4 regions of the Paenibacillus kribbensis genome follow, and region 4 is predicted to be linked to each of the others. Evidence: predicted binding sites of a transcription regulator. Region 4 holds the regulator's gene; each other region holds the start of a gene.
The links. The regulator Rex, encoded in region 4, represses fermentation and respiration genes when NADH is low (regulators of the CRP and FNR family bind a similar motif). The targets are predictions, from matches to a motif close to TTGTGAAATATTTCACAA.
Positions count from the first base shown of each region.

Region 1: the regulator Rex is predicted to act here: its motif matches at 3,061-3,078, upstream of arcA (arginine deiminase).
Region 2: the regulator Rex is predicted to act here: its motif matches at 4,264-4,281, upstream of pflB (formate C-acetyltransferase).
Region 3: the regulator Rex is predicted to act here: its motif matches at 2,158-2,175, upstream of B4V02_RS01775 (formate/nitrite transporter family protein).

Region 1 is NZ_CP020028.1:1,618,402-1,624,027, reverse strand. It holds gene arcD (arginine-ornithine antiporter) at 1-644, opposite strand, end outside; gene argF (ornithine carbamoyltransferase) at 716-1,714, opposite strand; gene arcA (arginine deiminase) at 1,739-2,971, opposite strand; gene argR (arginine repressor) at 3,402-3,854, opposite strand; gene B4V02_RS07210 (putative zinc-binding protein) at 4,200-4,559, shown strand; gene B4V02_RS07205 (hypothetical protein) at 4,827-5,219, shown strand; partial or broken gene B4V02_RS26500 (IS3 family transposase) at 5,263-5,373, shown strand; gene B4V02_RS07200 (alginate lyase family protein) at 5,388-5,626, opposite strand, start outside.
Region 2 is NZ_CP020028.1:2,204,106-2,209,731, reverse strand. It holds gene B4V02_RS09890 (copper amine oxidase N-terminal domain-containing protein) at 1-826, opposite strand, end outside; gene pflA (pyruvate formate-lyase-activating protein) at 1,040-1,798, opposite strand; gene pflB (formate C-acetyltransferase) at 1,865-4,126, opposite strand; gene adhE (bifunctional acetaldehyde-CoA/alcohol dehydrogenase) at 4,443-5,626, opposite strand, start outside.
Region 3 is NZ_CP020028.1:392,828-398,453, reverse strand. It holds gene B4V02_RS01780 (molybdopterin-containing oxidoreductase family protein) at 1-879, opposite strand, end outside; gene B4V02_RS01775 (formate/nitrite transporter family protein) at 1,237-2,082, opposite strand; gene B4V02_RS01770 (FAD-dependent oxidoreductase) at 2,469-3,830, opposite strand; gene B4V02_RS01765 (glutathione peroxidase) at 4,219-4,695, opposite strand; gene B4V02_RS01760 ((2Fe-2S)-binding protein) at 4,788-5,591, opposite strand; gene B4V02_RS01755 (ABC transporter ATP-binding protein) at 5,604-5,626, opposite strand, start outside.
Region 4 is NZ_CP020028.1:2,355,974-2,361,599, forward strand. It holds gene dinG (ATP-dependent DNA helicase DinG) at 1-2,737, shown strand, start outside; gene B4V02_RS10690 (redox-sensing transcriptional repressor Rex) at 2,783-3,436, shown strand; gene B4V02_RS10695 (amidohydrolase) at 3,423-4,724, shown strand; gene B4V02_RS10700 (cell wall elongation regulator TseB-like domain-containing protein) at 4,763-5,287, shown strand.

The sequences.
Region 1 (5,626 bases), 740 kb from region 4:
TCAACACCAGTAAACACCCAGACCGTTACAAGCATTGTGCTTTTAACTTGACTGCCTACCGCCCCCCAATTAAAAGTACCGCCTTGTCCCCAAAATCCGTCTACGAATACATGGAGTTGAAAAGCAAAGATTCCCACAATAATGAATACAAACACAGGTACTAATTTTGCGATTGTAGTTACTAGATTTATAAGCGCTGCCGATTGTACGCCTCGTAAAATCAGCAGGTGAACACACCAGAGCAAGATGCTCGCACCAATGATTGATGCTATATTTTGCCCCCCATCAAAAATGGAAAAAAAATAGCCTAATGAACTAAATAGTAAAGTTGCGTAAGCTACATTCCCAAGCCATGCGGCTACCCAATACCCCCACGCGCTATTAAACCCCATAAAATTTCCAAATCCAGCTTTCGCATAACTAAAAATACCACCATCCAAATCCGGCCTTTTTTTAGTTAAATTCTGAAAGGACAATCCAAGTGCAATCATTCCGATGCCTGTGATCACCCACCCAATCATGATCGCTCCGGCTCCGGCTTCTTTGGCCATATCACTTGCCAGGTTAAATGCTCCACCGCCTATCATCGAACCGACAACAAGAGCTGTTAAAGTAAATAATCCTAATTTCTTTTCTTCACCCACTACACTCACCTCTCTCTATTTGATCGTGTTAAGGAAAAGAGAGAGAGAAAGAAGGAAGATGAATTCCTTCTTTACTCCATATTTCCTAAAGTAGCTGCCAAAACCGCTTTAATGGTATGCATTCTATTTTCAGCTTGATCGAATACTTTGGAATGCTTGCTGCGGAATACCTCATCGGTTACTTCCATTTCTCTCAATCCATATTTTTCGTAAATTTCTTTTCCATACGTTGTTTCCAAATCATGAAATGCGGGTAAACAATGTAGAAAAATCACATCCTTATTCCCTGTTTCTTTAATCATTTGCATATTTACTTGATAAGGCGAGAGCAGCTCAATACGTTCAGCAAATTTATCTTCTTCCCCCATAGATACCCAAACATCTGTGTAGATTACATCTGCGCCCGCAACAGCCTCTTCAATGCTACTGGTTACCATTACCTGGTCACTACATTTTTTGGCCAAATAAATGACTTCTTGTGCTGGCCATAATGATTGTGGCGCACAAATCCGAACATCCATTCCAACGATTGAACCACCCACCAATAAGCTATTAGCAACATTGTTTCGGCCATCGCCAACATAAACGAGCTTCACATTTCGCAAATGCCCTATATGTTCCTGGATGGTTAATAAATCCGCGAGCGTTTGGGTTGGATGCCACATATCCGTTAGACCGTTCCACACCGGTACACCCGAATGCTCAGCCAAAGATTCCACTGTTTTATGAGCAAAACCGCGGAACTCAATTCCGTCAAACATGCGGCCCAACACTTTCGCCGTGTCTTCTACGGATTCTTTTTTACCAAGCTGAATATCACCTTTACCCAAATACTCGGGATGCGCTCCTAAATCTGTACAAGCTACTGTAAATGCACACCGTGTACGGGTAGAAGTTTTTTCAAATAAAAGAGCTATATTTTTGCCCTCCAAATAACGATGGGGAATGCCGTTTTTCTTTTTCTCTTTTAAATCTGCTGCTAAATCAAGCAAATATAACAATTCCTCTTCTGTAAAATCGATCTCTGCAAGAAAACTTCTGCCTTTTAAGCTTGAATTAGTTTTTCCCATATTTATCCCTGCTTTCTCCGTAATTTAAATATCTTTTCGAACGATTGGCATACTCATACAACGTGGACCCCCACGGCCACGGGATAATTCCGAGCTCAATATTTCAATGACCTCGATACCGTGTTCACGCAATAAAGCATTGGATACATAGTTACGGTCATACGTAACAACAACTCCTGGCGCAATGGCTAACGTATTGGATCCGTCATTCCATTGTTCACGAGCAGAGGCTATTGCATCTCCTCCGCCACAAGGAATAAGAACCAAATCCTTTAAGCCCAAAACCTCTTTTAGCGATTCCGTTAAAGAGGTGTGATGGGTAATTTTAAGCGTTTCTTCATCCGGGCCTTTCTCTAAAACATAAATATTCATATTTCCTTGCGGTCCTTGGATCGCGGGATGAATTGTAAATTTATCATAATCAACCATCGTAAATACGGTATCTAAATGCATAAATGCCCGGCATTTTGGAATTTCAATGGCTAGTACTCGTTTGAATTTTTCTTGACGGCTAAATAGATTCAGGGCTAAACGTTCAATAGCTTTAGCTGAAGTACGGGCAGATACACCAATGGCAATGGTTTCTTCATTTAAAATGAGCTCATCACCACCTTCGATTGGAAATTCATAATTGCGATCCAGCCAAATCGGTACATTATGACTGGTAAATCTCGGGTGATGTTTAACAACGTACTCCATAAACATAGATTCACGTCTTCGTGCAGTTTCCCTCATTTTATTAATCGTTAATCCATCACCAATAACAGCTGCAGGATCGCGGGTAAAATATAAATTTGGCATTGGAACCAAATAAAATGGAGAATGATCTTGCATAAATTCATGTAATTGCATACTCTTACCCGTTTCAATTTCGTTTTTTCGTACACCACTCATTATTTTTTGAACTAAATCTTCATTGGAGAAGGAAAGTAAATATTCTTTTAAAATTTGATGTGAAACATTTCCTTCGGCCCTTCCTTCTTCTAACATTTGGTCAACAAATTCTTCTCTGAGGCTTTTATCCACTAATGCCTCGGCCGCGAGTTTTTCCAAATAAAGAACTTCAATTCCCCGATTGCGTAATGTTTGGGCAAAATAATCATGTTCTTTTTGAATCACTGGCAAAAAGGGAATATCGTCAAATAATAACGGTTGTAAATATTCCGGCGTTAAGTTCTCCAATTCTTGTCCCGGACGTTTTAATAAAACCGTTTGTAATTCCCCAATTTCCGAAGCAACATGCAATGGATGCTTCATGGGTCGTACCTCCTTTTTAATCTTTGATGTATACAAATGCATCATAAATGGTCCATGCTTTCCGCCTCGTGCAAACGCCAACATTTTTGTTGAGAAATATTTCACGTTTTTATTTTTAAAATAATAAAAAAAATGTATTTTTATAATAGATTTTGTCAGTTTATCTGCGAAATCTATTTCATATTACGTATATATGATGAATATCTGGACTGTAACTGCTGATCTAAAAATGCATGCTCAACTTGCAGCCTATGTAAAATGGAAGCGCATTCAAAAGGAAAAGAGCGAAGGAACGCCCGCAAGGTAGCTGTGATGCTTGATCCAACAAGATACATCACGGCTACGGCATGCTCAATTTCGGGCATCCTACACTCTTTAATTACTAAATTCAAGTAACCTCGTATTCTCACTTGACAATCTACTAGCTATTTTATCTAAAAATTAAATTAAGTCTTTCTTCTAAAATCTTTCGATCCGATAGGGTTTGGGAAATGACAAGGCAGGTATCATTCCCGCATACACATCCTACCATTTCTCTCCAATTTGAATTATCTAATAAAACACCGATAACATTTGCATTGCCAGGCAACGTTTTTATAATCGTCAATTGATCGATATAATCAATCTTGACAACAACTTCTTTTAACTTCTTCTTTAACTTCAAATCCGTTTGCAAAGGCATTTCTGAGGAAACATTATAGATCATAAATCCTTTCGGAGAAGCTATTTTTATTAATTTCAACTCACGGATATCCCGTGAAATCGTAGCTTGCGTTACTATTACATCTTGTTCTGCCAACAATTCTACTAACTTCTCTTGTGTTTCTATTTCATATTCGCTTACCAATTGCTTAATTAATCGTTGTCTTTTTTCTCTTTTCATAGAAAGACACTCCTTTTTATATTATAGCTTTATCATATTTTGCTCTAATTTTCTATTATTTTCTATAAAAAGGGATACAGAGTGTATACTCTCGGAGCAAAGAGATGGCGCAGAACTTATTTTCATTGATAACACTGAAACGAACGAAGAGGAGTTTCTCATTTCTGGAAGTTCCTCTTCTTGTATTAAAGGTTTAATGGTAGATTTTGAAAAAATATTGTCGTGATCAATGTCACGGTCTAACCTGTAAATTTAAGCTAAAATACAAACAATTTAAATTATGTTTTATCTAAAACCAAAAATACCGTGATGGATCACAAAGAAAAAACAGGGAAGTGTACAAAGATGAAAAGAACTGATTTACCTCTTGTCTATTCATGTTCTGGATGTTCCTCCGCAGCGCAAACCGCTAACATGATCGCTATCAAAATGGATCGAGAAAAAGTCGCTGAAATGTCCTGCATCGCTGGTGTGGGGGGTGATGTCAAGCCACTTGTCAGAACAGCAAAATCGGGACGTGACATCATTGCAATCGATGGCTGTCCCTTGTCCTGTTGCAAGAGTTGCTTAGCAAGGCATGAAGTTCAACCCAAACACCATTTCCTGCTGTCTGACTTTGACGTACCCAAGATAATAGGAGAAGATCCTAGCCCTGATCATTATAAAAATGCTTACACACAAATCTTAGAACTCATTGGACAATAATTCTGAATCAAAATAAAGGTGTGAATCGAAAGATGGCTCACCTTTAACTTTAATCCTTTCAAGGTGTTGCGACAGTGTACAGTAAAAGTGTAGCTGGCTCTCATTATGTAACAATATCGTAAATTCGTTTTTACTGGTGGCTCCTAACACATCTTTAAGGGCCACCAGTATTATTTTTTATACAGCAAAACATCTTTTTGATATGATTATTTTGTCGACTATACTTCATATCATAATACATAGACGAACATTTCAAGGAGGGACTTTATGGAACATTCCTTTTCATCAATATTGACGTACAGCATACAAACAATTGCAATTTTGCTAATTATCCTTACATTGTTGAGAAAAAACGAAAAAAAAATAGGTTGGGGATCACTTTCACTGCTTTTATCTATTCTTGGCATGGCTGTTTCTTTTAAATTTGGCAATTACATATTTGGAGACCAGTTGCTTTCCTTTTTAGGGTTGCCCGCATGGTCTAATGCTGACAATACCGGGTTTCACTACACCTTTCTTCTATCCATCATTTTTTTTGCTCCCAGTTTAATCATTGGATATAAAAATCCTGACGAATTTGGAGCTCTAATTGGAAAATGGATTTCTAGTATATATCTATTTTTGATAATAATTTCTCTTTTGTTTTTTATCACAATCTAATTTCTCGATCACTTTTCCATTTTTATAACAAGAAGACAAACAGTCATCTAACGATCTTGATCTCGTCTTGAATACACTGGGTCAAGCCATAAAAAAAGAGGAGGTAACCGGTACCTTGATTCATAGTGATCAAGGATTCCAGTATACCTCCCGGCCTCGCAGCGGCCGTCAGCCATGCTCCTTCCATTCCAGCGCGGCTTCGTCAATGACGATGGTTCCGGCTGCGACACCAAACACATAAGACAGCTCCACCCGCTGGCGCGCAGGATCAAGCTCGCACGCGGTCAGACGAAGCGGCTCATTGTGATCGGCCGAGTCCTCCGGCAGACACACTGTCAGAATACCCGCTTTTCCTGAAAAAGCGGCCTGGCCCTGCAATACCGGCGTCTCCGTCTTGGAGCCGTATA
Region 2 (5,626 bases), 150 kb from region 4:
TCACAATCGGAAGACCTGTAGGAGAAGATTCCTTCGTTAAATACGTAACTTGGGTTTCACCTGCATAGATATCTTTTTGCTGAACCGTGAAGGAAGCTTTAGGCTTCTGATTCAAATCCATGATAACCTGTTTAGTTGTATTATTCACAGTATAAGGAATATTTAAGGCCTGTGTAATAGAGGTCAATGGGACCATAAAAACGTTCTTTTGTTGGAAAGCCGGGCCCTTCATTTGTCTAGCTTCACCATTAACGGTGTAAACCTTGCTGTCCGTCTTGAAGCGCAACACGTTTGTTCCTTGGGTGATTACAGTTTCTTTGGTTGCAGTGTCATAACTAAACTGTAATCCGACGCGGCTGACAAGTGAACGGATAGCTACATAGGAAACGCCGTCCTTGACTGTCATAGGCTGAGTCGCCGTGTATACCTGTCCGTTCTGTTCCATTTTTGCGCTGTTCAAATACAAAATCAATTGATTTGCGCCCATGGATGTTGGAGAGCCGCCAGGATTGGTGATCGTTCCATCCCCGTATACATCACTGGATACGTTTGATCCGTTGGTTGTATCCGTAGGCAAGCCAGACAATGGATCATTGGTTACGCCTGTATTATCAGACGTTGTCGTGCTGTTTGGTGTTCCCGTGCTATCTTGACCTCCGCTGCTATTCTGAACGCCAGATTCTGCGACATTGGCTTGAGCCTGCTGTCCGCTAACCGAATCGGTAGATTGAACGGTTGTTGTTGTTGCTTCTGCTCCTACAGGGGCTACTGCGGCCACCTGAGCTACCGCAAGCGCGGTGAGCATGGTCCACTTCTTGAAATTCATTGTCTGTCTCCTTCTATCCCAAATTATTATCATTCCCGTAAAAAGTCATACTATTAGACGCGGCAGTTACCAAAAAGTTGCTGGGAATTTTTCTTAATATGAAAATAAAAAACCTCCTCCTGCGAATTCAAAAATTCAACAAAAAAAAACCGCCGCCATCTAATCTGATGTGCAGCGGCTTTATAACAGTAAGTAGCTTGGGAGCCATCCTCATTATGACAGGCGACAAACAGCGTTCTTCTCTGCAGTCTCCAGACGACCCTCTTCAATGAGTCGATAAGCACGTTGAACTTCTTCTTCAGTAGGGGACGGAACCCCTTCCAGCGGATACGCCTTGCCGAGCATTTCCCATTTGTATACACCCATTTGGTGATAAGGCAAAATCTCGAACTTTTCGACTCCGTTCAACGTTCCGATAAACCGACCCAAATTCAATAGATCTTGCTCGTCATCATGAATGCCTGGCACAAATACGTGTCTAATCCACATTTTACGCCCTTGTTCAGATAACCAGCGTGCTGTTTTTAACATACGGTCATTGGACTTGCCTGTGAGCTTAATATGCTTGTCGTTGTCAATATGCTTAATGTCCAGAAGCACCAAGTCCGTTACGTTCAGCAAATCTTGGATACGGTCCGCGTCATTAAAACCGTTACTGTCCAGCGTCGTGTGCAAATTCCAGCGACGCTTCACTTCCGTGAACAGCTCTGCTACAAAATGAGCTTGCAATGTCGGTTCTCCACCGGATACGGTCAAACCGCCTCCTGAAGATCGGTAGTAGGCTAAATACGGTTCTATTTCAGCCAATACCTCCTCCAGTGTCATCGGATTACCTTCATTTAAAGCCCAGGTGTCCGGATTATGACAATATTGACATTTCAACAAGCATCCTTGCATAAAAAGCACGAAGCGGATGCCGGGACCATCGACGGTCCCGAAGGTTTCCAATGAGTGTATATGACCTTTCAACATGTTGCATCATCCTTCCCGCATCCGCTATGCGTGCGTCGTTTGTAATATATGATAGGTTAAGCCTAATTACATCGTACCGTGGAATGTACGGTTAATAACATCCAGCTGTTGTTCACGAGTCAGCTTGATGAAGTTAACGGCATAGCCCGATACACGAATCGTAAGCTGTGGATAATTTTCTGGGTGTTCCATGGCATCCAGCAGTTGCTCACGAGCAAATACGTTGACGTTCAAATGATGCGCATGGCTTCCGAAGTAGCCGTCCATCATCGAAACGAGGTTCGTTTTGCGTGTTTCTTCTTCCTTACCCAGTGCTTTAGGCACGATGGAGAAAGTATTCGAAATACCGTCCAGACTGTGCTCATAAGGCAGCTTGGCTACGGAACTCAGAGATGCCAAAGCACCTTTTTTGTCACGGCCATGCATTGGGTTCGCACCTGGCGCAAACGGTTCGCCTGCTTTACGTCCATCCGGTGTTGTACCTGTTTTCTTACCGTACACCACGTTGGAAGTAATGGTCAGGACAGATTGAGTAGGAAGAGCATTCCGATAAGCTTTGTGCTTGCGAATCATACTCATAAAGGTCTCTACCAGTTCTACTGCGATGGTATCTACACGATCATCGTTGTTACCATAGCAAGGGTATTCACCTTCGATTTCAAAATCAACAGCAATCCCTTTTTCATTACGGATTGGTTTTACTTTTGCAAATTTAATAGCGCTCAAGGAATCAGTTGCTACTGACAGACCAGCAATACCACAAGCCATGGTACGAAGAATATCACGGTCATGCAGCGCCATTTCAATGCGTTCGTAGCTGTATTTATCATGCATGTAGTGAATCACATTCAGTGTGTTCATATACAGTTTTGCCAGCCATTCCATCATAGGTTTGAAGCGGCTCAACACTTCTTCATAATCCAGCACTTCGCTTGTAATGGCTGGGAATTCAGGCCCTACTTGAACGCCGGATTTTTCATCCTTACCACCGTTAATGGCATACAACAGAGCTTTAGCCAAGTTGGCGCGAGCACCAAAGAATTGCATTTGTTTACCGATTTTCATGGCGGATACACAACAAGCAATACCATAATCATCGCCATAGATTGGACGCATCAGATCGTCATTTTCATATTGAATGGAGCTTGTTTCAATAGAAACTTTTGCACAATATTTTTTGAACCCTTCAGGCAATTGTTCTGACCATAGCACAGTCAAGTTAGGTTCTGGAGCAGGCCCCAAGTTGTACAGCGTATGCAAGAAGCGGAAGCTGTTTTTGGTAACACGAGTTTCTCCAGTGACAGACATACCACCAATAGATTCTGTTACCCATGTTGGGTCTCCACTGAACAGTTCATTATAGTCAGGTGTGCGCAGGAATTTAACAATACGCAGCTTCATGACAAAATGATCGACCAATTCTTGAGCTTGTTCTTCTGTCAGCGCGTTTTCTTCAAGATCACGTTGAGTATAAATATCAAGGAACGAAGATACACGTCCCAGGGACATTGCTGCGCCATTTTGTTCTTTGATCGCTGCGAGGTAGCCAAAATATACCCATTGGAAAGCTTCTTTCGCATTGTTAGCTGGTTTTGAAATATCAAAGCCATGTTCAGCAGCCATTTGTTTCAATTCATTCAAAGCACGAATTTGTTCGGAAATTTCTTCGCGCAGACGAATTACGTCCTCTTCCATAGCGTCAACTTCAAGGCTTTTCAGTTGAAGCTTTTTATCTTGGATCAGGAAGTCTACTCCATACAGAGCTACACGACGGTAGTCACCGATAATCCGACCACGACCGTATGCATCTGGCAAGCCAGTAATAATACCAGCTTTACGAGCTGCTCTCATCTCATCCGTGTAGGCATCAAACACACCTTGGTTGTGCGTTTTACGGATATGCGTGAATATATCAATAATGCTTTCAGGCACTTCAAAGCCATAGGCTTTACATGCGTCAATCATCATCCGAATTCCGCCGAACGGTTGCAAGGAACGCTTGAATGGTGCATCTGTTTGCACACCAACAATTTGTTCTTTATCCCGGTCCAGATAACCCGGCTTATGTGAAGTAATAGTAGATGGCGTATTCACGTCTACATCAAGTACACCGCCGTTTGCCAGCTCTTTTTTAGTAAGATCAGATACAATATCCCACAGTGCAGTTGTGTTGGCAGTAGGGCCAACCAGGAACTCTTCAGTACCTACATAAGGTGAAATATTGGTTTGGATAAAATCGTTAACGTTGACTTCTTTCATCCATTTGCCTTTTTTAAAACCTCTCCAGCCAGCTTGTTGTCCTTGTAAATCTCTCTCAATCACCGACATGTAAATCCCTCCAAATTGTTTGGTCTTCCGGGTTTGTGATTTTTTTCACTATTTTATCCCGGCCTTTTCACCGATGCCTTAGCTCAGTGTCGGGACCTTTCTTACACTCTTATTGTAGAATAATGACAGAGTGCAGTATGTGACATAAATCACAATATGAGTGATTTATGTCACTTTATTTTTCCCTTGCTCCCGCCTGATCCTGTAAACTTCTCACTCACCTCCCTTCCCAAGCCAACAGGCCCTCTATCAAAGAGAGCCTGTAGTGGTATTGAATAGGAAAATGCTTGTTACAAGCCTCTTCATACCTATTATATTATTGGTCAAAACGTCCGTAGAAGGCATTGCGGTATACATCAGCCAATTCAGTAACCAGCGGCAGCTTCGGATTCGCAGTTGTACATTGATCCTCAAAAGCGCGGTCAGCCAAATAATCTACACGTGCTTCAAAATCCTTCGGATCGAAACCGAGTTGCTGGAACGATTCCTCGATACCGAGTGTTTTGTTCATCTTACGGATCGCTTCGATCAGGCTGTTAACTCCTTCTTCCGTGGTGCGAGCAGGCAATCCCAGTATGCGAGCAATCTCCGCATAGCGCTCATCCGCAACAAAATGCGAATATTTAGGGAACGAAGCGAATTTTGTCGGTTTTTTCGCATTGTAGCGAATGACGTGCGGCATCAAGATCGCATTCGTGCGACCATGCGCTGTATGGTACTGTCCGCCCCATTTGTGCGCAAGACTGTGGTTAATACCCAAGAATGCATTGGCAAACGCCATCCCTGCGAGCGTGGAAGCATTATGCATTTTTTCGCGAGCCAGCTTATCACCAGTCAGAGCTGATTGCTCCAGGTATTGGAATACCAATTGAATGGCTTTAATGGCCAGACCGTCTGTGTAGTCATTTGCCATTACGGACACGTAAGCCTCAATGGCGTGTGTCAGAACGTCCATACCTGTATCCGCTACAGCTGTTTTAGGCAGCGAATATACAAACACAGGGTCAATAATTGCCACATCCGGGGTCAACTCATAGTCAGCCAGCGGGTACTTCGTGTTGCCCAGGTTTTTGTCTGTAATTACCGCGAAAGAAGTAACTTCCGAACCTGTACCCGAGGTTGTAGGAATGGCTACGAATTGTGCTTTTTGGCCCAGACGTGGGTACTTGTAAATCCGTTTGCGAATATCCATGAATTTTTGTTTCAGGTTGTTGAAATCTGTATCTGGATATTCATAGAACAACCACATGCCCTTCGCAGCATCCATTGGGGAACCGCCGCCCAGTGCGATAATGCAATCCGGTTGGAAACGTCTCATCATTTCAGTACCGCGTTCTACCGTAACTGTCGATGGATCTGGCTCTACTTCAGAGAAGACCTCGATCGCTACTGGTGTTTGGCGTTGGTGCAAATAATGAATGACGCGATCCACATAGCCAAGCTTCACCATCATAGGGTCTGTGACAATAGCTACACGTGTGATGTCAGGCATTTTAGCAA
Region 3 (5,626 bases), 2.0 Mb from region 4:
ACGCGCAACCCGCTCCGGGGTGTACGCCTTAACATGCTCGCGTAGTTCCTCATGGCCTACCGTGTAGCGGCGTAAAAATTCATCGTCCGTTAGCCCTTGCTCGAACAGCACGTTCATTATTCCCAACGCGAGCGCCGTATCCGTTCCCGGGTATAAAGGAATGAACCAATCCGCCCATTGCGCCGTCCGGTTACGGTGAACATCAATAACAACCACCTTGGCGCCTTTTTTACGCGCCTTCTCGGCCAATACTACCTGATGCATGTTCGTGCTGATGACATTTCCACCCCATACAATAATCAGGTCTGCATCCTCTGTGTCCTCCGGGCTGGTGCCCCCTTTAAAACCCATGACAGATGCCCAGCCTTCATTCCCGGCTACGCTGCAAATCGTCTGATCCAGCTGGCTAGAGCCCAGCGCATTGAAAAAACGGCGATCCATTCCGTCCACACTCAATACGCCCATATTGCCATAAAAGCTGTAGGGGAGTATGGATTCCGGGCCGTCCGTACGAATCAGCTCCTTGAACCGACCCGTAATGGTATCGACTGCCTCTTCCCAGCTAATTCGTTCAAATTTCCCTGCTCCTTTGGGGCCTACACGCTTCAGCGGATAGAGCACACGCTCAGGGTCATATACCCGCTCCGTCATATTGCGAACTTTATTACAAATAGCCCCTTTTGTTATAGGATGATCCGGGTTGCCAGTTACCTTGACAATTTTTCCATTTTCCTTGTGAAGCAGGAGCCCGCACGTATCTGGGCAATCTAGCGGACACACAGCCGGAAAAATACCATCGGCCTGCTCCGTCATCTGCTGCCCCCTTTGTAAGTCTAGTTGAAGCGTAGCCTCAGAAGGCGCGCTGTTGCGATAGTCCATGATGTTGATGCTCCTTTCCGTTACCGTTTCCAAAAATTACACTGTACTTATCATATCTACAGCTATGAGCTATGGCAAGAGAAGGATTTTGCCAAGCAGCTTCCGACCGAAAGAGCCAAAAAATCCGCCTGCTGCATAGAGCAAAACGGATTTTCGAAAAAATCACAATTATTTTTTATAGCCTGTTTCATCATTGCTTACCAAGGGTAAAAGAGATCAAGGCATTATGGACGAGAGCACACTCATCCTCCATGCCAAATCATGGACCACTCCCAAACAAATCCGCCATGACAGGTTTCGTTCCCCCGGACCTGTCATGGCGGATTTGTTTTGTTCGATTCTGTCAACAGTAACTAATCAAGCGCGATCACTCAACGGATTGGGAGCAACCGAAGAAGTAGTCTGAGTTCCGCTCACTGGATGTGCATCGGAATGCGGCTTTTTCAAATAGGCTAACCAGTAAGCCCCAGCCACAAACAGGCTTCCTCCAACCAAATTCCCCAGCCAGACCGGAATAAAATTCATGATATAATCTGCCCATGAAAAATGGCCTGCAAAGATAGCCGCCGGAATGAGAAACATATTGGCCACAACGTGCTGAAAGCCGATAGCAACAAAGGCCATGGTAGGGAACCAAATCCCCATAATTTTTCCACCTATTGAATCCGTGCTATATGCCAGCCATACAGCCAGCGCTACCAGCCAGTTACATCCGATACCAGATATAAACGATTGCAAAAAGCTATCATGCAGCTTATGACCTGCCATATCCACTACTTTGTCCAAATAAGGGCCCGCTTCTGTCAGACCCAGCACATGGCCGAAGAAAAATGCAACAAATAACGCACCGACAAAATTACTGAGCGTAATAATGACCAGATTACGAAGCATGGCGCCAGTCTTAATCCGTCCTGCCCATCTCGCCAAAGGGACAGCCATCATATTGCCGGTCAGCAATTCTCCGCCGGCGATCAATACTAATACCAGTCCTACAGGGAACACAGCGGCTCCTATAAAGGTAGCAATACTCCCCCATTCCTTAGGTGCGCTTGCAATAACACGTATATCCAGCAAAAACCCGAGTGCAATGAATGCGCCTGCCAAAAATCCCAATACCACTGACACAGTCCACGGGTTGTTCGCTTTGGCTACTCCTGTTTCCACCGTCTTTTCGGCAATTTGCCCCGGTTTATAGCTTGCCATATGTTCCCGCTCCTTTAACATCTTTTTACTCTTATATTCTTCTTTTCATATTTTATTTAAAATCAGTGATTAAGTTTGTGAAAAAAATCACTTTTGTGGTTATTAAAAAAAACAGCCCTTGGATCAAGGACTGTTTTTCGTGTATTAATGCGTCTACCGCGCCACTAAGCACTTATAATTAATTATATTCTTCCTTTTCAACTGCTCCCAAGAACCAAAGAACTCCACCGAGACCGATTGCCGCCACAACTACAAGAAAAAGGATATAAAACAAACCCATTATCTACTCCCCCTAATCCTTATGCTCTCTATATTGTACTATAAGGATTCGTTCATACGTCGCAGATTGTTGACAAACTTATGAACAATGTCACAGACAAATCGAATTATACGGTAACTGGTTTTCGTTCAGTTAGCGAAGGCAATGCTTGCAATCCGGCTGCATTCAGGAAATTCCAAGGCTTGTTATAATGCGGCTGGAAGAAGAAATCGACAAAGGCCAGTTGGTCAATGGTCATATGATTTTGAATGGCCACAGATAGAGTGTTAATGGATTGTGTCAAATCCACCTTCGACATAATTTGAGCCCCAACAATTCTCCGTGTCTCCCGCTCATATACAACTTTCAGCAGCACCTTTTCAGAGGTTGGCATAAATTCAGGGCGATAGCTGTCCTCAATGGTTACAGCCTCGACACTCATTCCTTCGTCTACTGCCGCCGCTTCCGTCAGACCCGTTCCTGCAATATTGTCTTCATAAATTTTAATACCCGAGGTTCCTTGAGTTCCCATGTAGGCAATTGTCGGCTGTACCAGATTGCGTGCCACCAGCGTACCCATACGAACCGCGTTCGTCGCCAGTGGGATATAAGCCGTTTTGCCTGTTGGGTTGTAGCGAATTGCACAGCTGTCGCCTGCTGCAAACACGTCCGGGCAGCTGCTTTGCATATAATTGTCCACGATGATTGCACCGTTCGGCAGCATATCCACCTGACCTTTGAGCAAGTCTGTTTGAGGACGGAAGCCAATGCAGAGAATAACAAGCTCTGTTTCGTATTCTCCTTGGGAGGTCACGACTTTGCTCACCTTGCCATTCGTTCCCTCAAATCGACTCACGGTTTCACCCAGTACCAGCTTGATGCCGTGTTCTTTCAGAGAATTTTCAATCCGGTCTGTATACTCGTGGTCCAAATATTTATTCAATATACGATCAGCGCTGTCGATCAGCGTTACGTTTTTACCGTTCATTTGGAAAGCTTCCACCAGCTCAACACCGATGTATCCGGCTCCGACAACTGTGATGTTCTGCACGTGCTTGGCTTTCTCAATAATTTCGTTCGAATGATTATAGTTTTTACAGAGCAAAATATGATCAAGCTCAATGCCTTCCAGCTTCGGAATAATAGGCCAAGAGCCTGTCGTCACAATCAATTTATCAAATGTGTCCGTAAATTCTTCACCTGTTTGGAGATTACGTGCACGCAGCGTTTTGCTGGCTGTATCTACACTCGTCACATCATGAAGCATCTTGGTCACTACACCCATGTCAGCCAGCTGATCCGGGGATGAATAAAACAATCCGTGCGGATCCTTGACGACACCACCTACATACAGTGCAATACCACAAGATAAAAACGAAATATTATCATTGCGCTCGTAAACGGTAATTTCGGCATCTGGATAACATTTGGCTGTGTTGACAATTGCTGCCGTGCCTGCGTGTGTACATCCGATAACTGCTACTTTCATGTTGAATTCCTCCTTGGTGTGTGGGCATAATTGTATAATTATTGTGAATTGTTTCACGTTATCAGGTTGCCTTTTGTGATTTATTTCACTTCATGCACTCATTATAATGTGATCTTTTTCACATTACAATAGCTTTTTATGATATTCACAATTTGTCCACAATTAAAAAACAAGGATAGACAAAGCCTGTCATTTGATAAACGTCTCTTTTGCTTCATGTAGTTTTCCCTGTATGACTCTGATTATGCCCTTCAACCAGACTTTCAAAGAAGCAGCGGCCATCCAGCGAATGTGAAATACAGACAGCAAAAAAAGGCCCGTTTCCCGGAGAAATGCCGGAAATCAGACCCTTTTTTTAGACATATACTTTGGAATTAAAGCAAAGCTATCATAGCAATTGCTCAATGACCGTCTTCATGGCCTCTGGTGATTCCTTAGGCTCAAACCGGGCCACAGGCACGCCCTCACGGTTCACTATGAATTTCGTAAAATTCCATTGAATCGTACCATCTTCCTGCTCTCCAGGCTGCTGCTTCTTCAAATATTCAAACAGAGGCGCTGTATCTGGACCGTTGACATCCACTTTGGCGAATACCGGAAACGTAACTCCGTAATTCAGTTGGCAAAATTCAGCCGCTTCCTCGCTGCTGCCCGGCTCCTGACCGCCAAATTGGTTACAAGGGAAGCCTAATACAACCAAGCCCTGATCTTTATATTCGTCATAAAGCTTTTGCAGCTCCCCATATTGCGGAGTAAGTCCGCATTTGCTGGCAGTATTCGCAATAACCAGCACCTTGCCGGTGTAGGTGTCCAAAGGAACCTCCTGATTCGCTGGTGTAACGGCATGATGAGAATAGACAGACATACAGCATCCTCCTTAGTATCGCGTGGTTTAGGTTTCATAACCTATTTTACCCAAAACGTAACGGACATGCCAACATCCTATCCTCATAGGGCTTACCGTGATGTCAACACTTCGCGTCTACGCTCTTCACGCTCCGAAGCCGACATTCTTGGACAAGCATAACAATACCGCTGGCCTCCACCTGTCTTGTAATATTGGCAGCAGGACGGTTTCATGTACGTATTTTCACCGGGGCGGTAAGGATTGTCCAGTTCAACGAGACGAACGGTAAACGGGTTTCTTTTACGTCCGAATACCTCTCCCTCCAGCTCCCGCGTCACATAATCAAAATCTTGTTCAAAACGCTTCACATCCTGCGAATCGGTCAACATGGGCTGTATTCTGTCCTTAAAATACAACAAAGTCAACGGAATTTGTCCCCACATCTGTCCCATGGATACGCCTCCTGCCGCAGCCAATGCCTCCAATATGGGCCGCAGCTGCAAGCTGTAAAAGTCACGAAGCGCTTGCTGCGCTTGTTCGGATGAATGTTTCTCTCCGTCCTGTCGCGCATTATCCAGCTCTGTTGGGTCGATGACCTGCAAGCTAATAGAAGGGGAATTTCCTTCACAACAAATATGGATTCTGAGATTGGAAATGGACAGATCTAGCCTACGTTCACACAAGGACACCATAAAATGCTGGGCAAACACAAGACCACGCAACTGGTTCACCAAATACACAGCTGCGGTCAAAAGGTCTTCAGCTTGCAGAAGCTCACCATAATACTCCAATACTGAACGAGCCTTCTCCGGTTCAAGCCATTCTGCCACTGGCCCGGAATACACTGCATCTGCCGGCGTGTCTGTCACTATTTTCGCCAATTGCTCCAGCTGATCGTAATCCAGTGGTCTCATCTTGTGTCCCCTTTAGCCTCTTGCTGCAACCTTTG
Region 4 (5,626 bases):
CAGGCCCATTCCGCCTTTTATTACGGGGTTGACCGGAATTACAGACGATGACGTCAAGGATGCTCCTGCACTTGAAGAGATGATGATGGAGCTTGTCCCTTTGCTGGATGATGTTGTCCTGGTCGGTCATAATGTGGCATTTGATTTTAATTTTTTGCAAAACGCTTTAGATCGGTGCGGATACCTGCCGTTTAGCGGCAGAATTTTGGATACGATGGATTTTCTGAAGATCATGTTTCCATCGCTCTCCTCCTATCAACTCGGATTTGTTTCTTCTGAGTTCGGGCTGGCTCATGATCGCCCCCATCAAGCAGACAGCGACGCGCTGGCTACGGCTGAGGTGTTCTTAAAGTGTCTGGCTGAGCTTCAAGCGTTACCTTTAATCACGATACAGCGGCTCAGCGATTTGTTTGCAGAGGAAGACAGTGATCTTGGCTGGTTTCTTGACGGGGTGCGTGAAGAGAAAGAGCTTGATCCCATTCAGGATTTGGAGGGGCATCAGTTTTATCGTCAGCTTGCACTGAAGGTGGAGGATTGGACAGAGCTGGCAGCTCCCCGCAGAGAAGATGATCCGAATCCGTTGTCAGGTGTTTCCTTTGAGGAATACATGGATGATGTGCGAGATCAATTGCGATCATCCTTGAGCCAATACGAGGAGCGCGAAGCGCAGGTACAAATGATAGAGGATGTAAATCAGGCGCTGAGTGAAGACAAGCATTTGTTGATCGAGGCAGGTACAGGGACAGGCAAGTCCCTCGGTTATTTGCTTCCATCACTGTATCACAGTGTAAAATATGGACAGCGGGTTACAGTAAGCACGCATACAATCAACCTGCAGGAGCAGTTGCGCGAGCGCGATATTCCGATGCTGACGAAGGTGATTCCGTTTCCGTTCCGGGCTGCCATTTTTAAGGGTCGGGGGCACTATTTGTGTCTGCGCAAGTTTGAACATAAAATAAACAGAAGAGACTTCGCAACACCAAAGGAAGATTTAATAACGGCGGCTCAGATGATCGTCTGGCTGACGCTGACAGAAACCGGTGATGATGAAGAATTGAATCTGAGCAATCGTGGCGGAGATTTTTGGGAAACGGTGGCAAGTGATTCGGAGTCCTGTCTCGGCCGCTCCTGCCCGTGGTTCCGTAAATGCTTTTATCATCGTGCGCGTCATGAGGCGGGAATATCGGATGTGGTTATTACGAATCATTCCAAGCTGTTTACGGATGTCAAGGCAAGCCATCAGCTGTTGCCAAGCTATGAGCATCTGGTCATTGATGAAGCACACCATCTGGAGGAGGTCGCCGGCAAGCATCTGGGCATGCATATGAAATATTTCACACTCGTTCATACGTTGACCAGACTGTTCAAAGACAGCAAGAATGGACAGCTGCCTTCATTGCGTCAGCAGTTGGTGAAGTCTGGTCATGAGAAGTCGGCAGATTGGGCTTCGACCATCGACCAGCTATATCCGCTTGTGCTGGAGGTCAAGGAAACATGGGATTTGCTGAGCGACAAGCTGTTTGGTATGCTGCCGGAGCGAAGTGATGCGACACCGGGTGAAACAGGACAATTTTCTTCTCGTCTCAAGCCGTCGGCCAAGCCTGCCAAGTGGGATCAAGCGTCTGCGCTGGAAAATCAGTTAAATGTCACACTAAGCGAAATTTTGCGCAAGGGTGACAAGCTCATGCTGGACGTAAAGGAAGAATATGATGATTATGCGGCTGACAGCCTTATTACGGATATTACAGGACTGCTCAAGGATTTGGCCGGAATCAAGGAGAATTTGCGTCTCTTTATACGTCTTGATGATGAGACGACCGTCTACTGGCTTGAAGCGAGTGGGCAATTCCGCAGTAAATCATTGCAATTTTATGCAGTGCCTGTAGATGTGAGCCGCCAGCTGAAAGAAATGTTTTTTGACAAAAAAAGAAGCATTATTCTGACTTCAGCCACCTTATCGGTCGATAAATCGTTTCAGTACATGACCGATCAGCTCGGTTTGCAGGAAGCTGCAGATGAGGGACGGCTGATGACTTCGCAGCTCCCGTCGCCCTTTAACTACAGGGATCAGGTGCTGCTGGTCATTCCCCGCGATTTCCCGAGTGTAAAGGGCAGTGTAGGAGATGCGCATTTTGTTAATATGCTTGTCAGCTCGCTAGGCGCGACTGCTCAGGCGACCCGGGGGAGAATGCTCGTTTTGTTTACCTCCTACCGGATGCTCCGGCAAGTGTATGAGCCGCTCAAAGAGGCATTGTCTTCCAGCGACATCACTGTGCTGGGACAGGGTGTAGACAGTGGGAGCCGCAGCAAGCTCACCCGGCGTTTTCAGGATGCCAAGGCTTCTGTATTGCTGGGAACCAGCAGCTTCTGGGAGGGTGTTGATATTCCAGGCGAGGCGCTGACGTGTTTGGCCATCGTCCGTCTGCCGTTTCAACCGCCGAATCACCCGTTGCTGGAGGCGAAAAGCGAGCTGCTGCAGCAGCAGAAGAAAAATCCATTTATGAAGCTGTCTGTTCCACAGGCGGTCATTCGTTTTAAACAGGGATTTGGACGTTTGGTACGTACAGCGAGCGACCACGGGGTCGTCATCGTTTACGATACACGTGTCATCGAATCCTATTACGGAAAGCACTTTTTGTACTCGTTACCGGGACCAAAAATGGAGCATATGCCGACGGAGCAAATGGTGCCCCGCATCTCTGAATGGCTCCAATCCGCCCCGGAGACTGAGGCATAATGGACGGGCATCTAAAAATGTCCGTTACAATTAGGGGGAGCAAGTATGAAATCAGAAAAAATTTCTGAGGCAGTTGTACGGAGGTTGCCCGTATATTTACGCTATCTGAATGCACTGAACAAAAGGGAAGTGGCTACGGTCTCTTCCCAGGATCTGGGGCAAAGGCTGAATTTGAATCCGGCCCAAATCCGAAAGGATCTCGCATACTTTGGAGATTTTGGCCGAAAGGGTATCGGCTATGATGTGACTTATCTGATTGAAAAAATACGTCATATCCTGAAAATTGACCAGCAAATCAACGTTGCATTGGTCGGAGCAGGTAATCTGGGGCAAGCCCTCTCGAATTATAATGCGTACTTAAAAGACAATATGAAAATTGTAGCTGTATTTGATGCTGTTCCAGAGAAGACCGGAACGATGATCAATACGCTGGTCGTTCAGCCAATGGATCAATTGGAAGCGACTGTGAAAGAAAAAAATATTCGGATCGGGATTATTACTGTACCGGATTTCGAAGCGCAACACGTGGCCGACAAGCTGATTGAGTGTGGTATTGAAGCGATCTTGAACTTTGCACCGATCATTCTGAAAACCCCGGACAACATCCGGGTACATACCACAGATTTTACAACCGATTTGCTAAGCCTCGCTTATTATTTAGAGGATGGAAAGGAAGAATCGCAAGATGACAGTGAATAAATGGATGATTAAAAACGGCTCCTTTGCCGTAAACGGACCTGAAGCCGGGGTAATCCATGGCTATATGATTGTGGAGGATAGCCGGATTACTTACATTGGCGAGACTTTGCCTGCGGGAGAGGAAGATACAGAAGCGTTTGACGGCAAAGGCTTGCTCTTTTTACCAGGTCTGATTAATACGCATGGTCATGCGGCGATGTCACTGCTGCGTGGGTATGGCGATGATCTGGCACTTCAAGTATGGCTTCAGGAGAAAATGTGGCCGATGGAAGCCAAATTTACAGCTTCAGATGTATACTGGGGTACTTCCTTGTCTGTGCTGGAAATGCTGAAAGGCGGTACGACGACCTTCCTGGACATGTACGATCATATGGATGAGGTGGCTCGTGTAGCTGAAGAGTCAGGCATTCGTGCGAGTCTGATGCGTGGAGCGATTGGATTATGCTCAGAGGAGGAGCAGCGAATCAAGCTGGCTGAGGCTGTGACTTTTGCGCGTAACTGGCATGGCAAGGCGGATGGTCGCATTACAACAATGATGTCTCCACATGCGCCATACACATGTCCACCTGCATTTATCGAAAAATTTGTACAGGCTGCGCATGATTTGGATTTACCGCTGCACACCCACATGTCCGAGACTATTGCCGAAGTTGAGCAAAACGTACTTGATTATGGCTTGCGTCCAGTTGCACATTTGGATAAGCTCGGCTTTTTCTCCCGTCCTTCGCTTGTTGCCCATGCCGTTCATTTGAACGACGAGGAAATAGCCTTGCTGGCTGAACGTGGTGTAGCGGTTTCCCATAATCCGGGCAGCAACCTGAAGCTGGCAAGTGGTGTAGCAAGAGTGCCTGAGCTGCTGCGTGCAGGGGTTACCGTTTCGCTCGGTACGGATGGTCCTGCCAGCAATAATAATCTGGATATGTTTGAGGAAATGCGCCTGGCTGCTCTCATTCATAAGGGAGTATCCGGTGATCCTACGGCGGTTCCTGCGAATGAAGCACTGCGTCTGGCAACCGAGTACGGCGCGAAGTCGATTGGTTTAAACGAGGTGGGAGTGCTGGCAGCAGGCAACAAGGCTGACTTTATCGCGTTGGATCTGAATCAGGCGCATTTCCTGCCGCGTACGGACCTTATTTCCCATGCTGTATACTCTGCAAGTGCCAAGGATGTGGCCCATGTGTGGGTAGACGGTCGTCAGGTCGTGAAAAACGGTGAGTGCCTGACTATGGACGAGGAACGCATCAAACATGAGGCACAAGCCGCCTTTGAAGGGCTGCTGTCGCGCTAATTCAGGTGTCACATCCCCTTAGAGAGGAAGCACAGGCTTTGAAAAATAAGAAAAAATGGATAGCGGTCGCTATTTTGGCCGTGATACTGATCCTGGTCAGCATGTTCTGGTATTATTCTTACGTTACGCAAGACCAGGTGGCCGAGAGAAATGCCGCTATCATAAAGGCCAAGCAATCGGGTGGTCTGGTCAGCACGACTCGTACATGGAAGTCAGTATGGAGTCAGGTATATTGGGTAGTTCAAGGGAAAAATGCCCAAAATGAAAATATAATGGTGTGGGTTCCCTTTCAAAAAGTGGAGGGACAGCCTAATGTACCTGCCGCAGATAATAGTGGTGTTCATACCGAGCTATTGAAAAACGGAGTCGACGAGGAGAAAATGACGGCAATTATTCAGCAGCAGCTTCCAGATGCAGAGATCGTGAGCCTCCAGCCAAGTGTGTTCAATGGCGAATATGTGTGGCAGCTGTTTTACAATGATGGAAGCCATCATAACTATACCTTTTACCGTTTCTCAGATGGGGGATCGACGGGGGTAAAGTATACATTGCCTAATTACTAGAGTGACGTGGGGAGTGGCTGATGGTAGTTTGAAGGGTTAGGAGCGTTAGGAGCGCCTGGGAGCGCTGCTAGTCCGTTTGATCTTACGATCGCTGTTGCCGCCGGATTTTTTTCGATTAGATTCTTATGGGGAAAATCCGGTGGCAGTATATGCTTCCGAAGCGAGCTTTCTTACAGAAAGCTTTTAGGCGAACGCTTCGCTTCTTCAGATTCAAATGGCCCACTCCGCTGGCTGACCGCCATGGAGTCACTCCAAACACCAGGGAGTTGAGGTAGGAGGGAACGGACGCCGCGCTGCGCTTGTCTCCGTTTTGAGTTTTACATCTGTCACTCTTGTTCC